Regions from separate parts of the Alkalihalobacillus phoenicis genome, predicted to be linked through region 1. Evidence: a T-box and tRNA genes for the amino acid it is inferred to sense, from the RefSeq annotation. Region 1 holds a T-box; the other holds one or more tRNA genes.
The links. The T-box of region 1 lies ahead of ileS (isoleucine--tRNA ligase). A T-box ahead of a tRNA ligase gene usually reads a tRNA of that ligase, here a tRNA-Ile.
Positions count from the first base shown of each region.

Region 2: it has a tRNA-Ile gene. The T-box ahead of ileS (isoleucine--tRNA ligase) is inferred to sense a tRNA for this amino acid. The anticodon was not compared.

Region 1 is NZ_CP154853.1:1,096,043-1,105,326, reverse strand. It holds gene ileS (isoleucine--tRNA ligase) at 515-3,289, opposite strand; T-box leader at 3,353-3,579, opposite strand; gene AA0017_RS05155 (DivIVA domain-containing protein) at 3,633-4,121, opposite strand; gene AA0017_RS05150 (RNA-binding protein) at 4,238-4,957, opposite strand; gene AA0017_RS05145 (YggT family protein) at 5,033-5,257, opposite strand; gene AA0017_RS05140 (cell division protein SepF) at 5,325-5,810, opposite strand; gene AA0017_RS05135 (YggS family pyridoxal phosphate-dependent enzyme) at 5,844-6,527, opposite strand; gene pgeF (peptidoglycan editing factor PgeF) at 6,537-7,364, opposite strand; gene AA0017_RS05125 (YlmC/YmxH family sporulation protein) at 7,469-7,762, opposite strand; gene sigG (RNA polymerase sporulation sigma factor SigG) at 8,181-9,056, opposite strand; gene sigE (RNA polymerase sporulation sigma factor SigE) at 9,118-9,284, opposite strand, start outside.
Region 2 is NZ_CP154853.1:1,266,914-1,276,197, reverse strand. It holds gene AA0017_RS06015 (superoxide dismutase) at 25-633, opposite strand; tRNA gene AA0017_RS06010 (tRNA-Ser) at 1,409-1,501, opposite strand; tRNA gene AA0017_RS06005 (tRNA-Ile) at 1,515-1,591, opposite strand; tRNA gene AA0017_RS06000 (tRNA-Met) at 1,627-1,700, opposite strand; tRNA gene AA0017_RS05995 (tRNA-Asn) at 1,706-1,780, opposite strand; gene AA0017_RS05990 (DUF1189 domain-containing protein) at 2,045-2,827, shown strand; gene AA0017_RS05985 (NfeD family protein) at 2,929-3,591, opposite strand; gene AA0017_RS05980 (DUF1002 domain-containing protein) at 4,050-4,934, opposite strand; gene AA0017_RS05975 (MFS transporter) at 5,145-6,380, opposite strand; gene AA0017_RS05970 (hypothetical protein) at 6,499-6,855, shown strand; gene ispG (flavodoxin-dependent (E)-4-hydroxy-3-methylbut-2-enyl-diphosphate synthase) at 6,958-8,061, shown strand; gene AA0017_RS05960 (DUF4190 domain-containing protein) at 8,133-8,669, opposite strand; gene AA0017_RS05955 (hypothetical protein) at 8,839-9,284, shown strand, end outside.

The sequences.
Region 1 (9,284 bases):
TCGTATCTGCTCCCTTACGACGCAACAACTTAGCCCTTTTTCACATTCCCCGTCGTATCTGCTCCCTTACGACGCAACAGCTTAGCCCTTTTTCACATTCCCTGTCGTATCTGCTCCCTTACGACGCAACAGCTTTGCCCTTTTTCACATTCCCCGTCGTATCTGCTCCCTTACGACGCAACAACTTAGCCCTTTTTCACATTCCCCGTCGTATCTGCTCCCTTACGACGCAACAGCTTTGCCCTTTTTCACATTCCCTGTCGTATCCGCTCCCTTACGACGCGACAACTTAACCCTTTTTCACATTCCCCGTCGTATCTGCTCCCTTACGACACGACATCCCCTTCCTTTTTCACATTCCCTGTCGTATCTGCCCCCTTACGACGCGACATCTCCTTCCTTTTTCATATTCCCCGTCATACTGCTCATACTGCACTTGCAACGCTCCCTCCTCTCCCCAAAAAAAAACGTCCCAAAAAGGTATACTCCCCTTTTGAGACGGTTCATTTACTACTTATTCAACGTCTGCATAATGACTTTTTACAGTTTCGGCACATGATGTACATAAACCTGGGTGATCTGCTTCTTCGCCAACAGTTGTGGAGACCGTCCAGCAACGTTCACAAGTTTCACCTTCTGCCGCTTCTACAAAAACAGCTAAATCCTCAAATGTCACTGCTTTTTCTGAAGCTTCCGTAACACCATTAACCAGTTCTACTTTGGAAACAATAAATAACTTTTCAAGCCCAGAAATACCATTTAGTAACTCATACTTCTCGCCACTAGCATAAATCGTTAGGGCAGCTGCTAAAGATTTACCGATTGTTTTTTCATTACGAGCTTGCTCTAATGCTTTTAAGACATCACTACGAATGTCCATAAACTGATTCCAAGTGGTTTTTAATTGCTCTACCTCTCCAAAAGTGCGAGCTTCTGGCATATCAGTTAATTGCACGCTCTCCACATCAACATTCGGAATATTTTCCCATACTTCATCTGCTGTATGTGGAAGAATTGGTGAAATTAATTTCGAGAGCTTCACAACTGTTTCATACATGACCGTTTGAATTGCACGACGGGCTGGGTGATCGCTATGCTCGATGTATAGCGTATCTTTAGCTAAATCCATATAGAATGAACTTAATTCAATCGTACAGAAGTTGTGTAAAATATGATAAACACCAGAGAAATTATACTCTTCATAAGCTGTTTTCACTTTTTCAACCACTTCATTTAGCTTAACGAGCATAAATAAGTTAACCCCATCAAGTTGTTCGTCTGCTACTTGATCGGTTGTTGGATTAAAGTCATGTAAATTCCCTAATAAGAAACGGAACGTATTACGAATTTTACGATATGATTCTGATACTTGTTTTAAAATTTCATCCGAAACACGTACATCTGCTTGATAATCAACAGAAGCTACCCACAAGCGTAAAATATCGGCACCTAGCTGCTTCATGACATCATTAGGAATCACCGTGTTCCCGATTGATTTACTCATTTTACGGCCTTGTCCATCTAAAGCAAAACCGTGACTTAAAATCGCTTTATATGGAGCTTTTCCCGTCACCGCAACTCCTGTTGATAAAGAAGAATTGAACCAACCACGATATTGGTCAGAACCTTCTAAATACAAATCAGCAGGACGTTGTAATTCTTCTCTTTCCTCAAGAACAGCTTGATGAGAAGAGCCAGAATCAAACCAAACATCCATAATATCCATCTCACGAGTAAAAGTTCCATTCGGACTATGTTCAGATGTAAATCCTTTAGGCAATAGTTGTTCCGTTTCCCACTCAAACCAAATATTTGAACCATGCTCTCTAAATAAAGCTGACACATGATCGATCGTTTCGTCGGTAATGATCGGTTCCCCAGTTTCGCCATAAAAAACTGGAATGGGCACACCCCATGCTCGTTGACGAGAAATACACCAATCGCCACGGTCACGAACCATATTGAATAAGCGCGTTTCACCCCATTTTGGAATCCATTCTACTTCCTCGATGGCTTTTAATAGTTCACTGCGGAAGTTTTCAATCGAAGCAAACCATTGTGCAGTCGCTCGGTAAATGACCGGTTTTTTCGTCCGCCAGTCATGAGCGTATGAGTGAGTAATAAAGGAAAGCTTTAATAAGGCTCCAACTTCCTCTAGTTTTTCACCGATTGGTTTGTTCGCCGCATCATAAAATAATCCTTCAAAACCAGGAGCTTCATCTGTTAAATATCCTTTATCATCAACTGGACATAAAACATCTAATCCATATTTTTGACCAACAAGGTAGTCATCCTCTCCGTGACCAGGTGCGGTATGAACACAGCCTGTACCAGCATCTAACGTAACATGCTCTCCTAAAATCACAACGGATGTACGGTCATAAATTGGATGTTGTGTTAAGACAAACTCTAACTCTGATCCTTTTACCGTTTTTAATACTTCATGAGTTGCCCACTCTAACTCTTTTACTAATGTTTCAAGTAAACCTGAAGCGACCACATATTTATTATTTCCTACCAACACGACACTGTACTCTAAGTCAGGGTGAACACTAATCGCTAAGTTCGCCGGAATCGTCCAAGGTGTCGTTGTCCAAATAATAAATTTCTCATCGCCTTCAAGCACTTTTTTGCCGTCAACGACATCAAAGGCGACATAAATCGATGGCGAACGTTTATCATGATATTCAATTTCCGCTTCCGCTAAGGCAGACTCAGAAGATGGAGACCAATAAACAGGCTTTTTCCCTTTATAAATATAGCCTTTTTTCGCCATATCTCCGAATACTTTAATTTGCTGTGCTTCATAAGCTTTATCTAATGTAATATATGGGTTCCACCAATCACCACGAACACCTAAACGTAGAAATTGCTCACGCTGACGATCCACTTGCTTTAAAGCATATTCTTCACAAAGTTTACGGAAAGCAGCAACGCTCATTTCTTTACGTTTCACTTTTCCACTTTTTGTTAAAGCTGTTTCAATTGGCAAACCATGCGTATCCCATCCTGGAACATAAGGTGCATGGAAACCGGACATTGATTTATAACGGACGATCATATCCTTTAAAATTTTGTTTAAAGCGTGTCCCATATGAATATCACCATTTGCATATGGAGGTCCATCATGCAGAATAAATAGAGGCTTGCCCTTTGTACGTTCCTGTACTTTTTGATAAATATCTTCTGAGTTCCATTTCTCTTGACGCTTTGGCTCATTTTGTGGCAAATTCCCTCGCATTGGGAAATTTGTTTTTGGCATTAATAATGTTTTTTTATACTCAACCATGCCATATCCTCCTTTAAATTAACTTTCTTTTTTTGGCAAACAAAAAAGTCCTCTAATCCCTAAAATAGGGACGAGAAGACTACCCGTGGTACCACCCTAATGAAAATAAAAGATACTTATTTCCACTTGAACATTCGTAACGTGAATGAAACGCTACCTCTTACTATGTATCGTTCAGAGATAAAACTAAAAGGTGATTTTCCACATAGTTATAATAATCGAGCTTGCACCGTCCTCGAATCGCTGTATATCATCAGTCTATGTTTACTTTCCTTCATTATCGTTTTTAAAGATGAAATTAGTGATATTATATGACAGCTTCTCACAATTGGCAAGCCGTCCTTTATTGATTAGAAGGTTCTTCTTCCTCTTGAACCGTAAATTGATCCCAATCATCCGTTTGGAGCATTTCTAATTGAGCTTCTATGAGCATTTTAAAACGCATTTTATACACGGATGCTTGCTTTTTAATTTCTTCCATTTCAATCATTACTTTTCGGGACTTATTAAGGGCATCATTAATAATACGATCGGCATTTTTTTCAGCCTCTTTGACGATAAGCTGAGCTTCTTTTTGAGCATTTCTTCTTACTTCCTCTGCCGATTCTTGAGCAACTAAAATCGATTTATTCAGAGTTTCTTCAATGTTTTTAAAGTGCTCCAACTTCTCATCTAGATCATTAACACGTGCAAATAAGTCCTTTTTTTCTGTAATAATCGCTTCATAATCTTTTATAATCTGATCCAGAAATTCATTTACCTCATCTTCATCATAACCACGAAAAGCTCGTGTAAATTCTTTGTTATGAATGTCTAATGGCGTTAAAGGCAAAATCGACACCTCCATCTATCAAGTAGAAATAATTAGTCTCAACGTATATCATTCGACAACTTCTCACAAAACCCTTTTTAAAAATAGCAATCAGCGAAACAAACCAAAAGTATAAATTATACCTTTAATCGATATTGAATTTTCCATTTATCTTTTTTGGTTTTGCCGTCTAGCGATACAAGCTGGCTTCTTCCAAAACCTCTGACCGAAAAATGATCCGTTTCTTTTACTTGAAAGGAACCGTTCTCAACTACCTTCCAATTCACTTTTACGTAACCTTTTGTTAAATATGGTTCAATCTTTGAGCGTGATACTCGGTAAATTTCTGCTAAAACCGCATCCAATCGTAAGGAAGAGATGGTTCCAGAACGTTCATTCCAACTGTCAACGAGTTCTGACTGAGCTGAAAAAGGCAATCGCTTCAATTGAATCGTTGCTTTTCCGATTGAGGTTAAATTGACCTCAACATAGGATGCCACTTCTTTTGCCAATATGACTTGAATGTCCGTTCCATTAATAATAATATCTCCAAATTTCTCGCGCTTCAATCCGATTGACATAAGAGCCCCTAAAATATCACGGTGTGCAAGCGTCACAAATTTACTCGGATATTCAACGGAATAAAGGAGACAGGCAAATGTTTCTTCATCTGCCTCTATGTATGAAGGGGCTAAATGAGCTCTCTGGCGCTCAATATCACCACGTCCACCAAAAAACGAGAGCTGGACATCCTCATCAATACCGACAATTGTTTTTAAAATCTCTTGCTCACGTGGATCTAAAAAATCTGTTAAACGCTCTTTATAATAATCCTTAACTTCTTCTTTCCATGTCAATGCTTGGTCGACAAGGGAGCGTTCATCTTCTCTAAAATGCTGATAAATCGAAATGACCTTTCACCCCATTTCTCCTTAACCACCGAAGAGGACTCGCACACCTGTAGCCGCAAGACGTAAAACAATAATCGCGACGATTGGTGAAATATCGATCATACCGAGTGGCGGAATAATCCGTCTAAACGGCTCTAAATATGGCTCCACTAGACTTCCTATAAGTTGTCCAAAGGATGATTCACGGGCATTAGGGAACCAAGACATAAAAATATACACAATGACTAAAAAAGAATACATCACCATTAATTGTGCAATTAATGCACCTATTGTTTGTAACACAACTTTCACCACCTTTATTTAAACACAACACTTAATTACGGAAATGCTCCTGTACCATATCTGTAATCGTTCCAGAAACGTCAACATTATCTGGGGTACATAAGAAAATATTTCCTCCAAGCTTTTGAATGTCTCCTCCAATAGCATACACTGTTCCGCTTAAAAAATCGACTATCCTCTTTGCTTGTTCATGTGAAATTCTTTGTAAATTAATAATAACGGCTTTTCGTGCTTTTAAATGATCGGCAATTTCTTGTGCTTCATCATATGTTCTCGGCTCAAACAAAATGACTTTTGAGCTACTTTTGACACTTTGTAAACTGACAACATTTTGTCCTTGTGGTTGTTTTGGACCGGATTGAAAATGAGTTGATTGCGTAGATTGAGATGGTCCCTTAGACCTTCTCGCTTTCGGCTCTTCCTCATATCTTTGTTCAGGTTCATCAACAAATTCTTCAAATTCCTGTACATCATCTTCCAGTTCAAAAAAACGTTTAAATTTTGTTTTCATCCCCATCTCCTAAACCTCCGATATCGAGAAACTCGTTTTTTAAAATTCTTTACCGACCAATGCGGTTCCTACTCGGATAAATGTTGCCCCTTCTTCAATTGCGACACGATAATCATTGGACATTCCCATTGATAATTCAAGACAAGGAGCATGTGTAAATTGCTTAGCAGCAACTAATTCCTGAAGCTCTCGTAATCCACGAAAAACCGGCCTTGTTAACTCTGGAGCCTCATAAAAAGGTGCCATCGTCATTAAACCAACTACTTCAATAGCCGGAAATTTCTCAAGACTTTCGATAAAAGGGAGTACTTCCTCTTTTGATAAACCTGATTTGGATTCCTCATTTGAAACATTCACTTGAACAAAACAACGAATAACTTGTCCAGGTTTGGCCCGCTTGTCCAACTCCTCTGCTAAAGAGATTCTGTCTAGTGAATGAAAATAATCAAATTTGTCAATGACCTTTTTCACTTTTTTCGATTGCAAAGAACCAATAAAATGCCATATGCCTTGATTGCCAAGAGCTTCCCACTTTTCGACTCCACCTTCAGCACGGTTTTCACCGATATGTTGGACTCCGGCTTCTAATGCTTTTTGAGTCGTTTCCTCACTAACATACTTCGTGACGGCTATCACGTTAATCCTTTTCGGATCCCGTCCCACTGAATGACAAATGTCTTCTATTTCAGATAATAATGCCTCATACTTTTCTTTCACAGTCATTTGATTCCCTCACTCACTCTTTCTACCGATAAAACTCATCAACCGTCCTGTTTTTCCGTTATCACGACGATGCGAGAAAAAAAGCGACTCATCGTTTAAGGTACAATAAGTTGATACTAAAATTTGCTCTTTTTTTAACCCTTGATCGATTAAGTTAAAAAAATTTAACAAACGTAAATCTAGCTGATAATGTTCTTTATCGGTTTGAATCGTTACTTCTTCCATTCTTTTTTGCCCAAAATGCTCCGTTATTTTTTCAATAACAGAGGAATCAACCTCATAAGCAGCTTGGCTAATACATGGCCCAATTGCGACATGGATATCAGTTATAGCTACTTCTTCATCCTCTACCCAACGTTGGATCATCTTTTCTCCTATACCCAAAACTGTGCCCTTCCAACCGGCATGAGCCAAGCCTACTAATCGTCTTTTTTCTGACCAAAAATAGAGCGGAACACAGTCAGCATATAGACTCGTTAAAAGGACATTAGCATCTGCTGTATACAGCCCGTCAGTGTTTTTGAGCGCTGAGTCAAATGATAGTGCCCCTTTTGAGCAATCGTTCTTTGTGACTTTTTGGATCGTTGCCTCGTGAACTTGCTCAGATCCAACCCAAAACTCGGTCGGAAAATCAAGTTTTTCAGCGATCATTTTACGATTTTTTATAACATTGTCTTCTTTATCCGGAACATGAAATCCCATATTCAAGGAGTGAAAATGACCTGTACTCACACCACCATTTCTTGTCGTAAATCCTGCGATTAAGTTGGAATCTGATTGAGTGTATGGCTCGATCAGAAGTAGTTGTTCGTTTTTCTGAATAAATGGTTCGGTCAAATCATTTCCTCTCCTTCTCAAACAGTCATAAGAGTCATATAAATGTTTATTTCCTTCTAGTTTATCATAAGTCACAGCTATCAATAAACGACTTTCTTCCCTATTTACCGCCTTTTTACTTGTGAATTACGAAATGAAGTGTCCGAAAATGCCTTTATTGATTCAGGTACTTCCACAATGATAACATCTGACCCAATTTTAATAATATTCTCCCAAGGTATAATAACTTCTGCATCTGCCTTTCCTAATAACCCCATCACCTTATTTGTCCCATTTATAACCATAGCTTCAATTTTTCCCGTTGATAAATTAATATCCAAATCCGTCAAATGTCCAAGTCGTCTTCCATTTTCCATATTGACGATGTCCTTAGATTGTAAATCTGATATTTTCATCATATTCTACACATCCTTTTTAATGTCATGCTCATGTATATGCAGGATGTACTAAAAATATATATGGTGAATAGGAGCTTTGTTTTTTTAGCGCTTCTCCGCCTTTACAGTGCGATTGCTCCCTCTTCTTTCATAATTCATGTCGCTTCTCCTCCTTTACGACGCAGCCGCTTCCTTCTTTTTCATATTTCATGTCGCTTCTCCTCCTTTACGACGCAGCCGCTCCCTTCTTTTTCATATTTCATGTCGCTTCTCCTCCTTTACGACACAGCCGCTTCCTCCTTTTTCACATTTCATGTCGCTTCTCCTCCTTTACGACACAGCCGCTTTCTCTTTTTTCACATTTCATGTCATATCCATCGTAGACCACTCATATTCAGCGTCCCTTTAACTAAAAAAAAGAGACCGCAATCGGGTCCCTTTAACTTTGAGCATGTTTATTCATTTGTTGGATGGCGGCTTTTTCGAGTCTGGAAACTTGTGCCTGTGAAATACCAATTTCTTCGGCAACTTCCATTTGAGTTTTCCCTTGATAAAAACGCATATTTAAAATCATTTTTTCACGATCATTCAAGCGAACCATCGCTTCTTTTAACGCAATTTCTTCCACCCAATTTATATCTTTATTTCGATCGTCACTTATTTGATCCATTACAAAAATCGGGTCGCCCCCATCATTATATATCGGTTCAAATAACGAGACCGGGTCTTGAATCGCATCTAATGCAAAAACGACATCTTCTTTCGGTACTTCAAGAATTTTTGCTATTTCTTGTACGGTTGGTTCTTTTTCTCGTTTCTTCTCAGCCATTAATTGATCGCGAACTTGAAGAGCTTTATACGCGATGTCACGTAATGACCGTGATACTCGTATCGGATTATTATCTCGCAAATAACGACGAATCTCACCGATAATCATCGGTACAGCATAAGTTGAGAATTTGACGTTTTGACCTAAATCAAAATTATCAATCGACTTCATCAAGCCAATACAACCGACTTGAAAAAGGTCGTCAACGAATTCACCACGATTATTAAAACGTTGAATGACACTTAAAACTAACCTTAAATTACCATTCACTAGCTTTTCACGTGCACTTAACTCTCCACTTTGTAACTTGACAAATAACTCTCGCATTTCTGTGTTTTTTAATACTGGTAACTTAGATGTATCTACACCGCATATTTCAACTTTATTTCGTGTCAATTCTTTCCCTCCTGACCCGGGAGATGATGTCAAAATAAGTATCTCCTCCGCAGGAAAAAATATGCACAGCCCATTTCCATTTTTAATCAAAAATAGAAACAAACTGTGCTATGACAATAAATAAAAAAGCAATTATTTTTTTCATGAACGATTAAACCATTTTATTAAATTCTTTTTGCAATCTTTTAATAATTCTTTTTTCTAAGCGTGAAATATAGGATTGTGAAATTCCAAGCATATCAGCCACATCTTTTTGCGTCTTTTCTTCATCACCCGCTAACCCAAATCGAAGCTCCATAATTTGTTTTTCACGTTCAT
Region 2 (9,284 bases), 170 kb from region 1:
TGAATCATCAGGGCCCTTCATTTATTATTTTGCTGCTTGATATAATTCTTCAACCTTGTCCCAGTTTACCACATTCCAGAATGCGTTAATGTAATCAGGACGACGGTTTTGATAATTTAAGTAGTAAGCATGCTCCCAAACGTCAAGGCCAAGAACAGGTGCTTTACCATCTGATAATGGAGAATCTTGGTTTGGAGAACTTGTGATTTCTAATTTGCCATCAGCTACAACTAACCAAGCCCAACCAGAACCGAAACGATTAGCACCAGCATCAGCAAATTTTTCTTTGAATGCTTCAAAGCTTCCAAAAGTAGAAGTAATTGCATCTGCAACCTCACCAGTTGGAGCTCCGCCGCCATTTGGAGAAAGAAGTTCCCAGAATAATTTGTGGTTAGCATGTCCACCACCATTATTTCTTACCGCTGTACGAATGCTTTCAGGTACAGAATCAAGATTAGCTACTAAGTCCTCAATGCTTTTGCTAGCTAATTCAGCGTGACCTTCAAGTGCTGCGTTTAATTTTGTGATGTACGTTTGATGATGTTTACCATGATGAATGTTCATTGTTGTCTCATCAATATGTGGCTCAAGTGCGTTTGCTGCGTAAGGTAATTGTGGTAATTCGTATCCCATTAAAATCTCCTCCTTGAATATAAACCATTTTTTGAAGAATATCTCCAAAATTTTCTACCGACTTTTGAAACAAAAATGTTTAGTAAGTCTGCAATTATTACATTATCAAAGTTTTCTCATTTCTGCAATCCTTATGCACTGAGATTTTGATAAAAAGTAAAAAAGATTTTGCCTCCTGTTTACTTCATTTGTTAAACACACACAAAAGAGCTCTTCCTTCATCATTATATAAACGCAAAATAGCAACTCTATTTTCTATACCCTTAACTTCGATTTTTAAACTCCCCCTCTTCTATGTTCTACGAGCATTTCTTAGACCACTAAAAAGGGCTATTCTTTAAAAAATGGTTACATTAGTTAGCTATACTCCGCCAGCTCCATACCCTACGCGTTCCGCGGGTGAACCGGAAGCCTCCTCGCTTCGCTGCGGGGTCTCCCGTGTTGCACTTCTCCCGCAGGAGTCTCCGGGTATTGCGCTGGCTCCGTTTTGGTTAATGAAAAAAAAACTGTTTGATGCTATGATTAAAACTCTAAAGAAATAACCTAATTGCTTAGTTAGAATCCTATGTCGTCAAAATTGAACAGGGGACTTTTTCAGTGGCTTGAGCATTTCGTGGGTCCTTTTTTGCGTTTATTTTTTTGAGTGGCGAAGAAACATCATCAATTACTGTTGCCACACTACTGATTCCTCTTACAAAGCAAAAAAAATGACTCCCATTAGGAATCATTCTATCTTTATCGTTATATATGGCTTTACGCCGTTCATTTTAATTAATGGCGGAGGAAGAGGGATTCGAACCCCCGCGCGGTTTAACCCGCCTGTCGGTTTTCAAGACCGATCCCTTCAGCCGGACTTGGGTATTCCTCCGCAAAAAAACATATGGTGGACCCTGTAGGACTCGAACCTACGACCGATCGGTTATGAGCCGACTGCTCTAACCAACTGAGCTAAGGGTCCAAAGATAATCAAAAAGTTATGTATGTAATATCGGATAGCGGCGGAGGGGATCGAACCCCCGACCTCACGGGTATGAACCGTACGCTCTAGCCAGCTGAGCTACACCGCCACATTTGGCTCCACAGGTAGGACTCGAACCTACGACCGATCGGTTAACAGCCGATTGCTCTACCACTGAGCTACTGTGGATTAACGACAAGAATTATAATAGCATGATTTCAAATGCCTTGCAATAGTTTTTTTAAAAATTATTTAGCAACTCTTTTTATAATGTATCACAAGCCTTTAAAAACGACAAGACTATGTTTACTCAACAGACAAAAAGATTGTCGATTGCTCACTCTGTTGTTATGATAAGAACGTCCATTATATTCAAATGGCTAACTTATACGTACTAAACAGATGGAGCTTTTTTGTTCTAGCACCATTTTGTCTTTTTGAAAGGAGTCTGTGATGAAGTTTTATCAATTATTTTATAAATCACTTTATGATTTGAAGGTGATTGCCTATACTCGTTTACAGCCAATAACAAAGGCTTTATTACATGTAACCGTTTTAGCACTCATAGCCTTCCTTCCATTTATTATTTCTTCTAGCTTCACCTTAAATAATCAGCTCAATCAAATTAAAGCATTAGTTGAAACGGATTTGCCTGAGTTCACAATTGATTCCAATCAACTTCATAGCAACCTGTCGGAACCTTTTGTGGAATATTCCGATGCGACTGGATTTATAATTGTCGATCCAAATAATCAATATTCGCTCGTAGAACTACATAAGTACGGAAACGGCGTCGCTTTACAAAAAAATAACTTAACCTCTTTTGCTGCAGGACAAACTCAAGACATTTCTTACAATCTATTAGGGCTCGAGCAAATGGGGAGTAAACAACTCCTTGAACGAATTTCTGAATTAGCTGGTTTTTTACCGATACTATTACCCTTAATCGGATTTTTTAATTATGCGAGTTTACTCGGAACGACTTTTTTAGGAATATCTTTATTGGCTGCTTTAGGTTTACTACTTCGCGGCAAACGAAGCCAACTACAATATAAGCATTTGTGGAATATGAGTGCTTATTCGCTCACACTACCCGTTATTTTATTCGGATGGATTGAAGTTTTTATTCCACTATCACCACTTTTATTAATCTTAGCGTGTATCGCCATGCTTACTACAGTGATTCGGAAAATACCCATACCTAAACCCCGACGAAAAACAAAACCAACAAGTTAAATCGAAACCTCTCTTATAACGAAAAAATGCAGAGTAGTTGATAAAACAGAGAAAAACCTTTGAAGGCATCCTATCTTTGTCTTCAAAGGTTTTTGTTAACTTTATTCAATTCCTTCTTCTTTCTCTATCTCTTTCTGCTCCCATTCTTTAATTAAAATTCTTGTACCATCCACTGAAACTACTTCTACTGGGACGTTTGCTTCAATCCACTTGTTTCCACTTGTAGCACTATAACCTTCACCATCAATTTCAACCGTACCCGTAGGACGAAACGGACTTAAAGTTTTTCCTTTTTTCCCAACAAGCTCTGTGTACTTTTCATTAATGGAGTTATAACCCATTTCACTTGAGAGTTTATCCTTAAGGGTCATTTTATCCCACATATTTCGTGACGGGAAAACTTTTAAAAATAAGAACGAACCAAACCCTCCAATTAAAAACCCCATGGATACGAGTAACCCGTAAACAAGACTTGGAGAAGGAATTGCTAGAGCTGCAATCATGAGAATTACACCAATGACCGCTACAGTACCATCTGTAATGAACTTACCATCCACTATTATAAGTGTTAAACCAATTAAATATAGGAGTACAATCCAAAAACCAACATCCCCACTTAAATGATAGGTAAAATAGGTTGCCATAATCGCAACACCCAATAACGCAAATAGCCCTTTAGCACGTACAAGCAATTCACCAAATAAAAATAAAGTCCCTAATAAAATAACGATAAATCCAATCGTTGCATGATCAAGCCACTCCATGACTCTACCTCCTTTTTCTATATGTACGATTTTTCACTTAAAAAAGTTTCAAAGTTTAAAAAAGGCATCACACCTTTGATTATAACAGTTTTTTACTCGAAGTTCTAAACTTTATGAGAAGAATCCATTAGCTTTATAAGGTTTCCATGATTGAAGCTAGGACAAAAAATCAAATCGCACCGTAATCCGGGGCAACTCGTGGATTTCATTACGTATTTCTAGTTATTCGAACCCTAATTCCAGCAACTCAACTTTTTCATTACCTATCACCGGGTTTCCGCACCCTAATTCCTGCAACTCAACTTTTTCATTACCTATCACCAGGTTTTCGCACCCTAATTCCTGCAACTCACAAGTCTCATTACCTATCCCCTTTACCCACTCGTCATCCAACCGCACTAAACAAAAAAAGACCGCCCCAAAAGTCAAATGCTCTTTTGAGACAGTCTCTCTTTTACTTAATTACTTGAACTAAAAAAACCTCTAATTGAATCAACAACACTACCTAAAAAGTCCAAAAACTTTTCAAGGAAGTTTCGAGTTTGATCACTATTTAAAATGTCATCTAAGTTATCACGAACTTTGGATATTTGTGATTTCACATCGTCCCAATTTATGTTTAAGTCTTTCATTCTCATAAATAAAGAAACTAAACCATCCAACTCTGTATCTGTTAAGGTAATGCCTAGCTCTGCAGCTACTCGACGAATGAGCTCACGTAGGTCATCTTCTGTTTCGACTGGATTATTAGCCATTTCCTCTTTAATACGGTTCATTAATTCCGTCGCTTCATCGACACCAATTGATTCACCAAGTTCTGATGTTTTAACAATTTCTTCATTGGCAATTTGCTTCTGTTCTTCCGGAATAATCGTGTCTGTTGCTACTTCATATGCTTTGATAAGCCCTGTTAAAGCTCCCGTTCCTGATACACTAAATGGAGCTGTGACATAAATAACGGCATCTTCAACCCCAGCTGTAATAAGGGAGTTAGCATACATTCCCTCAGAGACCCAGTACACATTATTCGTTTCAACCGTTATCCCAGTGCCAGGCTCCGCAAGTGTAATTTTTGACGAGGAAATCGCTCTCGTTCCGATTGTCGCTGCGTTCACATACTCCCCTAAGTATTGATGTTCTTCTTCATTTGTGACATAAATAATTTCAACGTCACTTTCCTTAACACCCATATCATCTAATACACGCTGCTTTTGCTCGGTGTTTAAATCTTCACCTAATGTGATAATAATATCTCCTGGTACTGCATCAGCAAATGCTAATGTTGGCCATAACAAGGCAAATAGCATTAAGCAAATCAGTACCTTTTTCCATCTCTTATTCATTTCATCGACCCCTTTTTTTAGCAGTTTCCTGCTTTCACCAACAGCCTATCAATAAATTGGCCCTACTCAATAGAAAACACATTTTCCAAACAAAATAAAAGGGTCTTTTGTCCTAATTGACGCGTTTCAGCTTGTGTAAAATTGTAAAATACAGTCTTTTTACCGACAAGTTAAGTGAAAAAATAGCAGATTTAATAGACTTTTTTATCATCAATTAACCGGCCCTTCATCAAGACGATAAATGTTCCCAGATTGATGGATAACAATCCATATTATAAGCAATATACCAATTAACGACAAACTTGTGAACATTATTTGCTCAGCATCATCAATCCAATAACTGTAAAAAATCGGTCCTAATGCAACCCCGAGAAAACGAACCATTGAATAAAGGGAAAATGTTATCGATTTAATCTGTCCAGATATTAAAACGGCCAACACTTGACTTGCTATTGAAAGAAAGATTCCAAATCCGAACGAAAACATAGATGAACCAACCACAAGAGAAATGAGCTCAAAATAAAGGATTGGTAATAAAATCCCTAAAAACATCATAAACATTCCAACTACTATCATTTTAGTACTTGAATAGATGGTTGGAAACCTCATCTTCCCACTTAAATAACTGGAAATTGTCAAACAAGCAAGTGGGATAGAAAGAAGAATTCCCTTTTGTAAATCCTCTACCAAATAAGAACCTTCAAATTCATAAGAAAGATAAACCAAATAGCCAAATAAAACAAACATTCCTCCGAAGCCCACGGCAAAAACCGCTAAAATAAGTGCCCATGAACGACGAAGTTCTTCTAAAAATAAAGAAAGTGTAGCCGGCTTCTGTTTCCTTCCTCCATCTGCTTTATAAGCAAATAAAATCGACATTCCAATCCATGTTAAAAGAATACAAACGAAATAAAAAACGAGACTGAAAGACCATGTACTTATTAGAATAATCGCTGCTCCGATTATAGGACTAAGAACTTTCGCTAAACCATTAAAAGCTTCAATCATTCCTAAAGCTTGATTACGCTCTCTCCCACTAAACCAATCGGTTGCGATAATAAAGGCAAGTGGTGTGACCAAACCAGCACCAATACCTTGTAATAGCCTTCCAGCTAACAATAAAGAGAATAACTGGCTCCCAGGATAAAACACAGCAATCATCGCAAGCAACGAACCTACAATTAAAATCATTAAAGCACTTAAAATCACTTTCTTATAACCAAATCGATTTGTAAAAACACCACTTAAGGGAATGATCAAGGCGGCCGGCAGAGAAAATACACTCAAAAATAACCCAGCATCCGCTGACGTTAGATGCAAGTCCATTTGAATCGTTGGCATAAGCGGAATAAATAATGAGTTACCAAGGACCATTATAAACGGCAGAAAACCAATCAAAACAGCACCAACTACCGCTAAATGACTCCCTTCTCCTTTACGTGACATCATTTTAGCCTCCTTATTAAAAATGCAGTCGATATTTTTGGAAAAATTTATGACATATGTTCCATGATTCTCACATATACTATAGAGGCAAAAGTATTGTTAACAGGAGGACAAGCTGATGAAAAAATTCCTTTTTACAATCATTACTTTTATTACCTTAACAAGCGTTTATTATGATCTAACAGCCGGAACTTTACCCGCAAAAAATTCCACTTCTGCAAAAGCAGCTCAAATACAAAACAAAACTCAAACTCAAACAGACACTTCACCAGTAAACGAAGAGGTTTCCCTTTACCAAGAAGTGATCGTTGAACCAGGGTTTACCGTATTATCAATAGTGGAGCACTTACATAGCGGCCCCATTCCAGTTTCGATTCAAGAAGTGATTTATGATTTTCAGCAATTAAATAAAGGAATTGAACCCGAGAAAATTCAAATTGGCCATACGTATCTTTTCCCTCTTTATATCGAGTAAGGAGATATTTCTTGCCAAAATTAATAGGTCATTGATAAAATAGTATCGTAACTCAAACGAGCTTGACTAAATTAGTCCTCGTATAAAAGGAGCGATTGGTCTATGACCGCATTAACGCATCGTACAAAAACACGTCCAGTCAAGGTCGGTAATTTGACGATTGGTGGAAACGACGAAGTAATTATTCAAAGTATGACAACAACAAAAACACATGACGTTGAGGCGACTGTAGCTGAGATTCTTCGATTAGAAGAAGCAGGTTGTCAAATTGTTCGTGTTGCTTGTCCAGATATGCGAGCAGCTGAAGCGATTGCTGATATAAAAGCACGTATTAATATTCCCCTTGTAGTCGACATTCATTTTGATTACAAACTCGCATTAAAAGCGATCGAAGGCGGAGCCGATAAAATTCGGATTAACCCAGGTAATATCGGCCGTCGTGAAAAAGTAGAAGCGGTTGTCAAAGCAGCAAAAGAAAAAGGGATCCCGATTCGGATTGGGGTAAATGCCGGTTCTTTAGAGCGTAAAATTGTTGAGAAATATGGCTACCCTACTGCTGATGGGATGGTCGAAAGTGCTCTTCATCATATTAAAATTTTAGAGGATTTAGATTTTCATGACATCATCGTCTCAATGAAAGCATCTGATGTTCATTTAGCAATTGAAGCATATGAAAAAGCAGCAAAAGCTTTTGATTACCCTCTCCACTTAGGAATTACAGAAAGTGGTACATTATTTGCTGGTACCGTTAAAAGTGCAGCTGGCCTTGGTGCTATTTTAAATATGGGAATCGGAAATACAATGCGTATTTCATTAAGTGCCGACCCAGTTGAAGAAATTAAGGTCGCACGCGAGTTATTAAAATCATTTGGGCTTGCTTCAAATGCAGCAACGCTCATTTCCTGCCCAACTTGTGGAAGAATAGAAATTGATTTAATTAGTATTGCCAATGAAGTGGAAGAATACATTTCTAAAATTAAAGCACCACTTAAAGTTGCCGTCCTTGGGTGTGCCGTAAATGGCCCTGGAGAAGCGAGAGAAGCCGATATTGGCATTGCAGGTGCACGAGGTGAAGGCCTTTTATTTATGAAAGGAAAAACGGTCCGTAAAGTGCCTGAAGCAACAATGGTTGAGGAATTAAAGTTAGAAATTGATAAATTAGCGGAAGAACATTACGCGAAGCAACGTGAAATAGAAAAAGCATAAGCGACAAGCGCTTATGCTTTTCTATTTGGATATTTATCCAAAGCTCCCCTATTGAACAGACACCGCTTTTTCTAAAAGAACGGTGAGAAGAATAGAGTCAATAGGATGGAAATAGCCCCTAATCCTATCGCCCAGTTACCTAGTGCTTTAGCACCGTAATGCCTTGATACAAATCCAACGACAATACCAGCTGCTCCAAGCAATACTGGCAAGAAGAACAGTGATAAAAAAGAAAGCACAAAAGCAAATGTGCCGATACCTCGACCGGACGTTGAAGTATCTTTGTCCACATCTACATGATCAACTTCCTCATCCGTATCACGAACCACATATTGGTCAGCATCAAATGGCCTTCCCCCCGGAGACATTCCATTTAAAGCAGCGTATTCAGCAGCTGTCTCTTCGTTAAACTGCTGCCCGCCATTTTGATCATTATGAACAGGCTCCGGCTCATGTGACTCGTCATAATCACTTGTATCTTCTTTCATTTCATTGATCGGTCGCGTATCACGACGACCATCAGCATGCGTATTTAAAAAGGTTAACGATGGATCCTCATCATCGACTAATCGGACTGGATCCGTTTTATATTCTTTCCCTTTTTCCATACGAATCCCTCACTTTCTTTGTTTAGGGGAGCAGTCTTAGTATGACGCAGATCAAAAGGATTATCGCAGTTAATCTTTTCTTCTTTAGGAAATGACCTAGACCAGCATTCAAAAATCATGTATTGTAGTAGGATATGACGTGAACTTTTTAACAAAAGAGGTGTTTATTATGACAGAAAAAATAAGATTCGGATTGGACATTGATGGAACAGTAACCGATCCAGCAACATTTATCCCTTACTTAAATAAGGATTTTAATAAAACATTAACGTTAGACGATTTAACCGAATATGATTTAACTTCTGTTTTGAATATTACAGAAGATGACTTTTGGAAATGGATGGGGCAAAATGAAAGCCTCATTTATAAAGAAGCCAAAATGGCCCCTTATGCAAACGAAATTATCCATGAATGGAACCAAAGACACGAACTCATTTATATTACCGCAAGAAGAAACCACTTATTTGATACGACAAAAGAATGGTTTCTAAGCACGAAATTGCCATACCATCATATTGAAATGGTTGGAAAACATGATAAATTAGAGGCAGTTCGTTCACATAAAATTGATATTTTCTTTGAGGACAAACACGATAATGCGGTTGCCATCGCAGA